DNA from 2 places in the Bacillus sp. JZ39 genome. Region 2 is predicted to be linked to the other one. Evidence: riboswitches for the same ligand, from Rfam matches in the RefSeq annotation. Region 2 holds a riboswitch; the other holds the start of a gene.

Region 1 (3,943 bases), 1.5 Mb from region 2:
ATTACCCGCAGTGTCGGGATTTTATATGGGACGATGTATATGAGGGATGAGATGACGCTTGACGAAATGCGTGAGGAGTTGCAAATGAGCAAACCAAGCATGAGCACTGGCGTCAAAAAGCTTCAAGACTTAAATGTAGTGAAAAAAACATTTCACCGGGGCATCCGCAAGCATACATTTGTGGCTGAGAAGGATTTCTTTAAATTTTTCACAAATTTCTTTCCACCTAAATGGGAGCGGGAGGTTCAAGTGAATGTAACAGCGATCGAGGAAGCACAAGCTGATTTACAAAAGGTTTTAAGCAAGGAAGATCTCGATGAGGATATCAAAAATGAAGCACTGCAGTTATATGATCAGCTGGAAAGCTCTAAAGCTTACTATGACTGGCTGAAACGGCTTGCTGAATCGGTGCAGACCGGAGAAATTTTTAAATTTATACCGATCGAAACAAAGTAAAGCAGAAAACGCCTGGGAAACCAGGCGTTTTTTTGATGTAACTACTACAAATTTGAAAAATACGGGAAAAACACCCCATTTACTTCCAAAATATTTGATGGTAATTTTATGTAGGTAAAATTTGTATTTGGCCTTTCAGAGGAGGTGAAAAGCGGGCAGGCCTGTTTAATTTATCATTTTTTAGGGGGAATTTTGTTATGAAACGCAAATTATTATCTTCTTTGGCAATTAGTGCATTAAGTCTCGGGTTACTCGTTTCTGCACCTACAGCTTCTTTCGCGGCTGAATCTACATCAACTAAAGCTCATACTGAATCCACTATGAGAACACAGTCTACAGCTTCATTGTTCGCAACAATCACTGGCGCCAGCAAAACGGAATGGTCTTTCTCAGATATCGAATTGACTTACCGTCCAAACACGCTTCTCAGCCTTGGCGTTATGGAGTTTACATTGCCAAGCGGATTTACTGCAAACACGAAAGACACATTGAACGGAAATGCCTTGCGTACAACACAGATCCTCAATAACGGGAAAACAGTAAGAGTTCCTTTGGCACTTGATTTGTTAGGAGCTGGCGAATTCAAATTAAAACTGAATAACAAAACACTTCCTGCCGCTGGTACATATACTTTCCGTGCGGAGAATAAATCATTAAGCATCGGAAATAAATTTTACGCAGAAGCCAGCATTGACGTGGCTAAGCGCAGCACTCCTCCGACTCAGCCTTGCGGTTGCAACTAATGTAAAAGACCGGTTAACGCCGGTCTTTTTTGCGTTTTACCCTCCCCTTTTTCTCTAATCCCCGTTATCTTTTTTCTGGTTTAAAATTTAAATTGACAAACACTAGAAACAGGAGTAAATTCTTGAGTGTTCAATTTCATACAGTCTCTTTTACCGCTTAATCAAACACGAACGGGGGAACCAACGATTGGCTGTTTTATTAACAGCCTTGGGGTGAATCTTACTAAGTAAGAGGGGGTACTCTGAATCCCTAATCCGACAGCTAACCTCGTAGGCGTATACAGAGAGGAGGTCTATTATCGGCCATTCTTTGCAATGGTCTTTTTTGTTTCAAAAACGTTAATTCACTAAGGGAGATATGAACATTGGGAAGAATTAAAAATAAGCAATTTGCCGTGATCGGGCTGGGCCGGTTTGGCGGCAGCATTTGTAAAGAACTTCATAGAATGGGGCATGAGGTCCTTGCGGTTGATATCAACGAAGAAAAGGTCAATGCATATGCTTCTTACGCCACTCATGCGGTAATTGCCAACGCCACCGAAGAAAACGAATTGCTTTCATTAGGAATACGCAATTTTGAATATGTGATTGTTGCCATCGGAGCAAATATTCAAGCGAGTACGCTGACCACCCTATTATTAAAGGAGCTTGATATTCCAAATATTTGGGTAAAGGCTCAAAACTATTATCATCACAAGGTGCTTGAAAAAATCGGCGCTGACCGCATTATTCATCCTGAAAAAGATATGGGGGTTAAAATCGCACAAAGCCTTTCAGACGAAAATGTTTTGAATTACATTGATCTATCTGATGAATACAGTATTGTCGAGCTGCTGGCTACGCGCAAGCTAGATTCAAAATCGATTATTGACCTGAATGTAAGAGCAAAGTACGGCTGCACGATCCTGGCCATCAAACATCATGGAGATATCTGTCTTTCCCCCGCGCCTGAAGACATCATTCACGAGCAAGATTGCCTGGTGATCATGGGCCACAAAAAGGATATTAAACGTTTTGAAAACGAAGGGATGTAGACAAAGGTGACACTTCAAAAGGATAAAGTGATCAAATGGGTTCGGTTTACACCGCCTCAAGTGCTTGCCATTGGTTTTTTCCTTACCATTATCATCGGGGCTGTCCTATTAATGCTTCCGATTTCCACTACGAAGCCATTGTCGTGGATAGATGCCCTTTTTACTGCGGCTTCCGCTACAACTGTTACAGGGCTTGCTGTTGTCGATACCGGTACTCAATTTACGGTATTCGGGCAAACAGTAATTATGGGGCTGATTCAGATTGGCGGGCTTGGATTTATGACATTTGCGGTCTTGATCGTCATGATATTAGGAAAAAAAATCGGCTTAAAAGAACGAATGCTCGTCCAGGAAGCCTTAAACCAGCCGACAATCGGCGGTGTCATTGGCCTTGTCAAAGTCCTGTTTCTGTTTTCGATCAGTATTGAATTGATAGCAGCACTCATTTTATCCATCCGGCTTGTACCTCAATACGGCTGGTCATCCGGCTTGTTTGCAAGTTTGTTTCACGCAATATCTGCTTTTAACAATGCCGGGTTTTCGTTGTGGCCTGATAATTTGATGAGCTACGTTGGCGATCCTACAGTGAACCTCGTGATTACTTTCTTATTTATTACAGGAGGGATCGGATTTACGGTTCTGTTTGATGTGATGAAAAATCGGCGTTTTAAAGCTTTTTCTTTACATACAAAGCTCATGCTTACAGGAACGCTGATGTTGAATGCGATTGCTATGCTTACGGTCTTTATTTTAGAATACAGCAACCCCGGCACGCTCGGCCACCTGCATATAGTGGATAAACTGTGGGCGTCCTATTTTCAGGCAGTGACGCCGAGAACCGCAGGCTTCAATTCTCTAGATTTCGGAAGCATGAGAGAAGGAACAATTGTATTTACTTTATTATTGATGTTTATCGGAGCAGGAAGCGCATCAACGGCGAGCGGCATTAAGCTGACTACGTTCATCGTGATTTTAACATCTGTTATTGCTTACTTGAGAGGTAAAAAAGAAACGGTTATTTTCCGCCGTTCCATCAAATATCCGATTATCATTAAAGCTTTAGCTGTGAGCGTCACCAGTTTGTTCATCGTGTTTTTAGGGATTTTCGCCCTGACGATCACAGAACAAGCGCCATTTCTTCAAATTGTGTTTGAAACCTTTTCCGCATTCGGAACTGTCGGCCTTACGATGGGGCTTACTCCTGAACTGACAACAGCTGGCAAGTGTATCATCATTGTCATCATGTTTATCGGAAGAATTGGTCCTTTAACGTTCGTGTTTTCATTCGCAAAAACAGAGCAATCAAATATCCGTTATCCTGATGGCGAAGTGTTTACAGGGTGATATCAAAAAAATCCGGCGTGCAGTCGCCGGATTTTTTATGATTCGATATGAGATTGATTTTGTCTTTTTTCCTGTTCCGCGATGATTTCGTTATCCTCCGCGTTATCACGGGTCACTTTTTGTGTAAGAATCGCACCAACTGCTACAAGTATCATAACAGCGATGTAATAACCTTTTTCATTGAGTTCCAGGTTATCAGCATTATAGAGTCCGATACTAAACAAAAATACTCCCGCAAAAAAAGTAAAATAAGCTAATACTGTAAAGGCAACCGTGTTTCTGCGTCTATATTTCTGCACCTTTGTTCCCTCCCGAAAGCATAGTTAAAAAGTGATAACTTCCGTGGAATATTATACCTCAAATTCC
Region 2 (3,943 bases):
ACAGCGGAAGAAACAGCCATCGTCATTCCGGATCACCCAAGTTCAGCAGAAATAGAAGCTGCTGTTAAAACAGAAGGCTATTTGAAAACGGTGGACAGCAGTGTCAGTATTGCGTATGTCACGGAATCTGAACTGAAAAAAATCGATAAGCCGACGATTGTTATCGGCGTGGACAAGCATTGGAACGGCAAAGTGAAAAACCTGTTGAAACAAGCCGGGCTACAGGCAAAAGGAGAAAACCTTCTGCTTGCGGAGCGGGTGCTGAAAGCAGAGGGCAAACAGCAGCCGGTTCTGTTTGCGCAAGCGGCGTCCGAGGACGCGCTCACTAAAAAAATCAGCGTGATGACAGATCAGACATATACAGGCCAGCTCAGCGGCGATACACTTTCAATCAGCAAGCTTCAGCAGACTGAAAAAAAAGAAAGCGATAAGCTGACCCTTGAGAATTTTGGAGCGGGCGATATCACAATTGGAGCCGACAAAACATCTTCAGCACATTATTTTTATCCGGCTTCGGCTGTTTTAGATGAAAACCAATTGGCGAAGCTGTCGCTTAAACTGAAAAAGTCTGAAACGATTCAAGCCTCAACGGCTGAAAACGAGTCAGCCTCTCAGGCCGCAGAACTGAAAGTGATGATCAACGGCCAGCCGCACTCGGTCCGGCTTGATGAATTAGGAAAAGAAGATAAAAACGGATTCTATCATGTCACAGTGAAAGTGGACCCTAAGCTGCTGCAAAAAAACCGCTACATTGATATTCAGTTCGTCACGACCGGTTTAAAGGAAAACAACCCTTGCAACACCACTGATGAAGAAAAGTGGGTTTTTATCGATAAAAACAGTACATTATCATACGCCATCAAAGGCATGTCTCCGTCAGCGGATTTTCAAGAGTGGCCGCTGCCTTACGCCGGAAACCAGGATCAAACAACGTTAATCGTGCTTCCTGACACCGTAAGCCAATCGAAGCTAGAGGAGCTTTCTCTCGTGACGGAATCCTTTGGCAGCGAAGCACAGCATTCATATACGGTAAAGAAATCATCTGACGTTACAGCAAATGATGCGAAAGGACGAAACCTCATTTTCATAGGAGGGATCAATCAATTTTCTCTTCTGAAGGAGAAATCATCAGATCTGCTTGTGCCGCAGGAAAAGAACGGATCGTTTGATGTATCTGGTTTCGAGATGCTGAATGAGACGACAAAACAAGTGGTATTTACCCAAGCATCGGTTTGGGATTCACGCTATACAATGGCTGTCTTTGCACCGTTAAAAGGAGATGGCGCGGCTGTCACAAAAGAGATCATCAGTTATCTGAACAGCAACGATGAGTCAGCAACCGTCCTTAATGAAACAAACAGCCAGCAGGTGTTTACAAACCACCAGCAGCTCAAATCGGAAACAAACAGTTCCGATGCAGAACAACTAACACAGGATCATAGCCAGAAATGGATGTATATTGGTGTGCTGGCACTCATTATGGTGATTGCGGCAGTGTTCATTTGGATTGCCGTAAGACGCAGAAAAAGAAAGACAGATACAGAATAAAACAGAGGCGATTTTAGCCTCTGTTTTTTTATTTTTGGTAAGTAAATTCCATTTGTGGAACCTGTCATTTTATTTTTTTCTCTCAGCCAATAAGCCTCTTTACAACGTGCGGGAACGGGAGTATGATCTCTTTTAGAAAACAAATCGCTTAATCTGAAATCAGAGCGGGGGACCCAATAGAACGGCTTTTTGCCGTTGGGGTGAATCCTTTTTAGGTAGGGCTAACTCTCATATGCCCGAATCCGTCAGCTAACCTCGTAAGCGTTCGTGAGAGGAGATGAATGAAACCTGTGTTCGATGTTATGGCACAGGGGCATCCGTTTGCCTCTGTGTTTTTTGTTGTTCATTTTTGAATGCAAATCGCATACAGAGACATCATAGCAGAAAGGACTATCAACAACATGTGAGAGCAAGACACTGATGTTTTATTGTTTTAATTGAAAAATGAGAAATTAAAAGGGGAAGACATCGATGTATCATTCAATCAAACGTTTTTTGATTGGGAAACCACTAAAATCCCAAGCAGCTGGAGAGCAAAAACTGACGAAATTAAAAGCCTTGGCTATGCTTTCCTCAGATGCGCTGTCATCTGTTGCATATGGGACAGAACAAATTCTAATCATTTTGGCAACAATCAGTGCTGCCGCATTTTGGTACTCCATTCCGATTGCGGTTGGCGTTCTCATATTACTGCTCGCACTGATTCTTTCATACAGGCAAATTATTTACGCTTATCCGCAGGGCGGCGGGGCGTATATCGTTTCTAAAGAAAATCTCGGTGAAAAACCGGGATTGATTGCGGGCGGTTCATTGCTTGTTGATTATATTTTAACAGTAGCGGTAAGTATTTCCGCAGGCACGGACGCCATCACGTCAGCCTTTCCTGCATTGCATGATTATCATGTGCCGATCGCTATTTTTCTCGTGTTAGTGATTATGATTTTGAACCTGCGCGGTCTTTCGGAATCGGCATCCATTCTTGCCTACCCGGTTTATCTGTTTGTGGTGGCGCTTTTGGTTCTCATTGCAGTCGGGTTGTTTAAACTTATGACAGGACAAATAGACCAGCCAGCCCATCATACACCGCTGGGCACACCTGTAGCCGGCATTACGCTGTTTTTGCTGCTTAAGGCTTTTTCCTCCGGATGCTCAGCGTTGACCGGGGTTGAGGCCATTTCTAACGCGATTCCTGCATTCAAAAACCCGCCTGCGCGAAACGCGGCAAGAACGCTTGCGATGATGGGGATTTTGCTGGCGATTCTGTTCTCCGGCATCACGGTGCTCGCGTACGGGTATGGTACGGCGCCGAAGCCTGATGAAACAGTGGTTTCACAAATTGCGTCCGAAACCTTCGGACGGAATGTGTTCTACTATGTCATCCAAGGTGTCACATCGCTTATTTTGGTTCTTGCGGCAAATACGGGATTTTCAGCCTTCCCGCAGCTTGCCTTCAACCTGGCGAGAGACCAGTATATGCCGCGAATGTTTACAGTCAGGGGCGACCGCTTAGGCTTCTCAAATGGGATTATCTTTTTAGGCTTTGCCTCCATTGTTCTCATTATCTTATTCGGAGGACAGACGGAGCACTTAATCCCGTTATATGCTGTGGGCGTATTTATTCCATTTACGCTTTCACAAACCGGCATGTGCATGAAATGGATCAAGCAAAAACCAAAAGGCTGGATCGGAAAAATGCTGATCAACTCCTGCGGTGCTCTGATATCGTTTATGGTTCTATCCATTCTGTTTGTGACGAAGTTTAATGTCGTATGGCCTGTGTTAATCTTTATGCCTATCGTCGTTTTGCTGTTTTTTGCGATTAAAAATCACTATACAGCGGTTGGTGAACAGCTTCGCATCGTAGACAAAGAGCCGGAAGAAATCAAAGGCACCGTTGTGATTGTGCCTGTGGCCGGTGTCACCACCGTCGTGCAAAAATCGATTCACTATGCGAAATCACTGTCCGATCAAGTGATCGCCGTTCACGTGTCATTTGACAGAGAACAGGAAAAGAAATTCGAAAAACGCTGGGAAGAGCTTAATAACGGCGTGCGTCTCGTTACGCTTCACTCCTCGTACAGAAGCCTTGTCCATCCGTTTGATAAGTTTTTGGAAACAGTTGAGGCAAAAGCGAAGAAGGAGCAGTTTTCCGTTATGGTGCTGTTTCCGCAATTTATAACGAAAAAACGCTGGCACACCATCCTTCACAACCAATCGGCCTTCCTCCTCAGAGTCCGGCTGTTCTGGAAAAAGGACATAATGGTTGCCACACTGCCGTATCATTTTAAAAAGTAAAGCTCTAGGACCAAGGGAATTACCTTGGTCCTTTTTTGCGGGAAAAGGAGGTATGGCGGTGTATACACAAGGTGCTTTTGTGATCGTATTGAACGAAAGT

Evidence for each region. Region 2 has a riboswitch for cyclic di-AMP ahead of kimA (potassium transporter KimA). Riboswitches for the same ligand answer to the same signal wherever they lie in the genome.
Region 1: another riboswitch for cyclic di-AMP. It lies ahead of ktrA (potassium uptake protein KtrA); the one in region 2 lies ahead of kimA (potassium transporter KimA).

The regions. Positions count from the first base shown of each region.
Region 1 is NZ_CP096389.1:2,972,018-2,975,960, forward strand. It holds gene gbsR (transcriptional regulator GbsR) at 1-456, shown strand, start outside; gene bslA (biofilm surface layer hydrophobin BslA) at 654-1,199, shown strand; cyclic di-AMP (ydaO/yuaA leader) riboswitch at 1,344-1,492, shown strand; gene ktrA (potassium uptake protein KtrA) at 1,565-2,233, shown strand; gene ktrB (Ktr system potassium transporter KtrB) at 2,240-3,577, shown strand; gene M1D65_RS15330 (YiaA/YiaB family inner membrane protein) at 3,613-3,876, opposite strand.
Region 2 is NZ_CP096389.1:474,022-477,964, forward strand. It holds gene M1D65_RS02390 (cellulose biosynthesis cyclic di-GMP-binding regulatory protein BcsB) at 1-1,548, shown strand, start outside; cyclic di-AMP (ydaO/yuaA leader) riboswitch at 1,684-1,827, shown strand; gene kimA (potassium transporter KimA) at 2,020-3,843, shown strand; gene mutT (8-oxo-dGTP diphosphatase MutT) at 3,902-3,943, shown strand, end outside.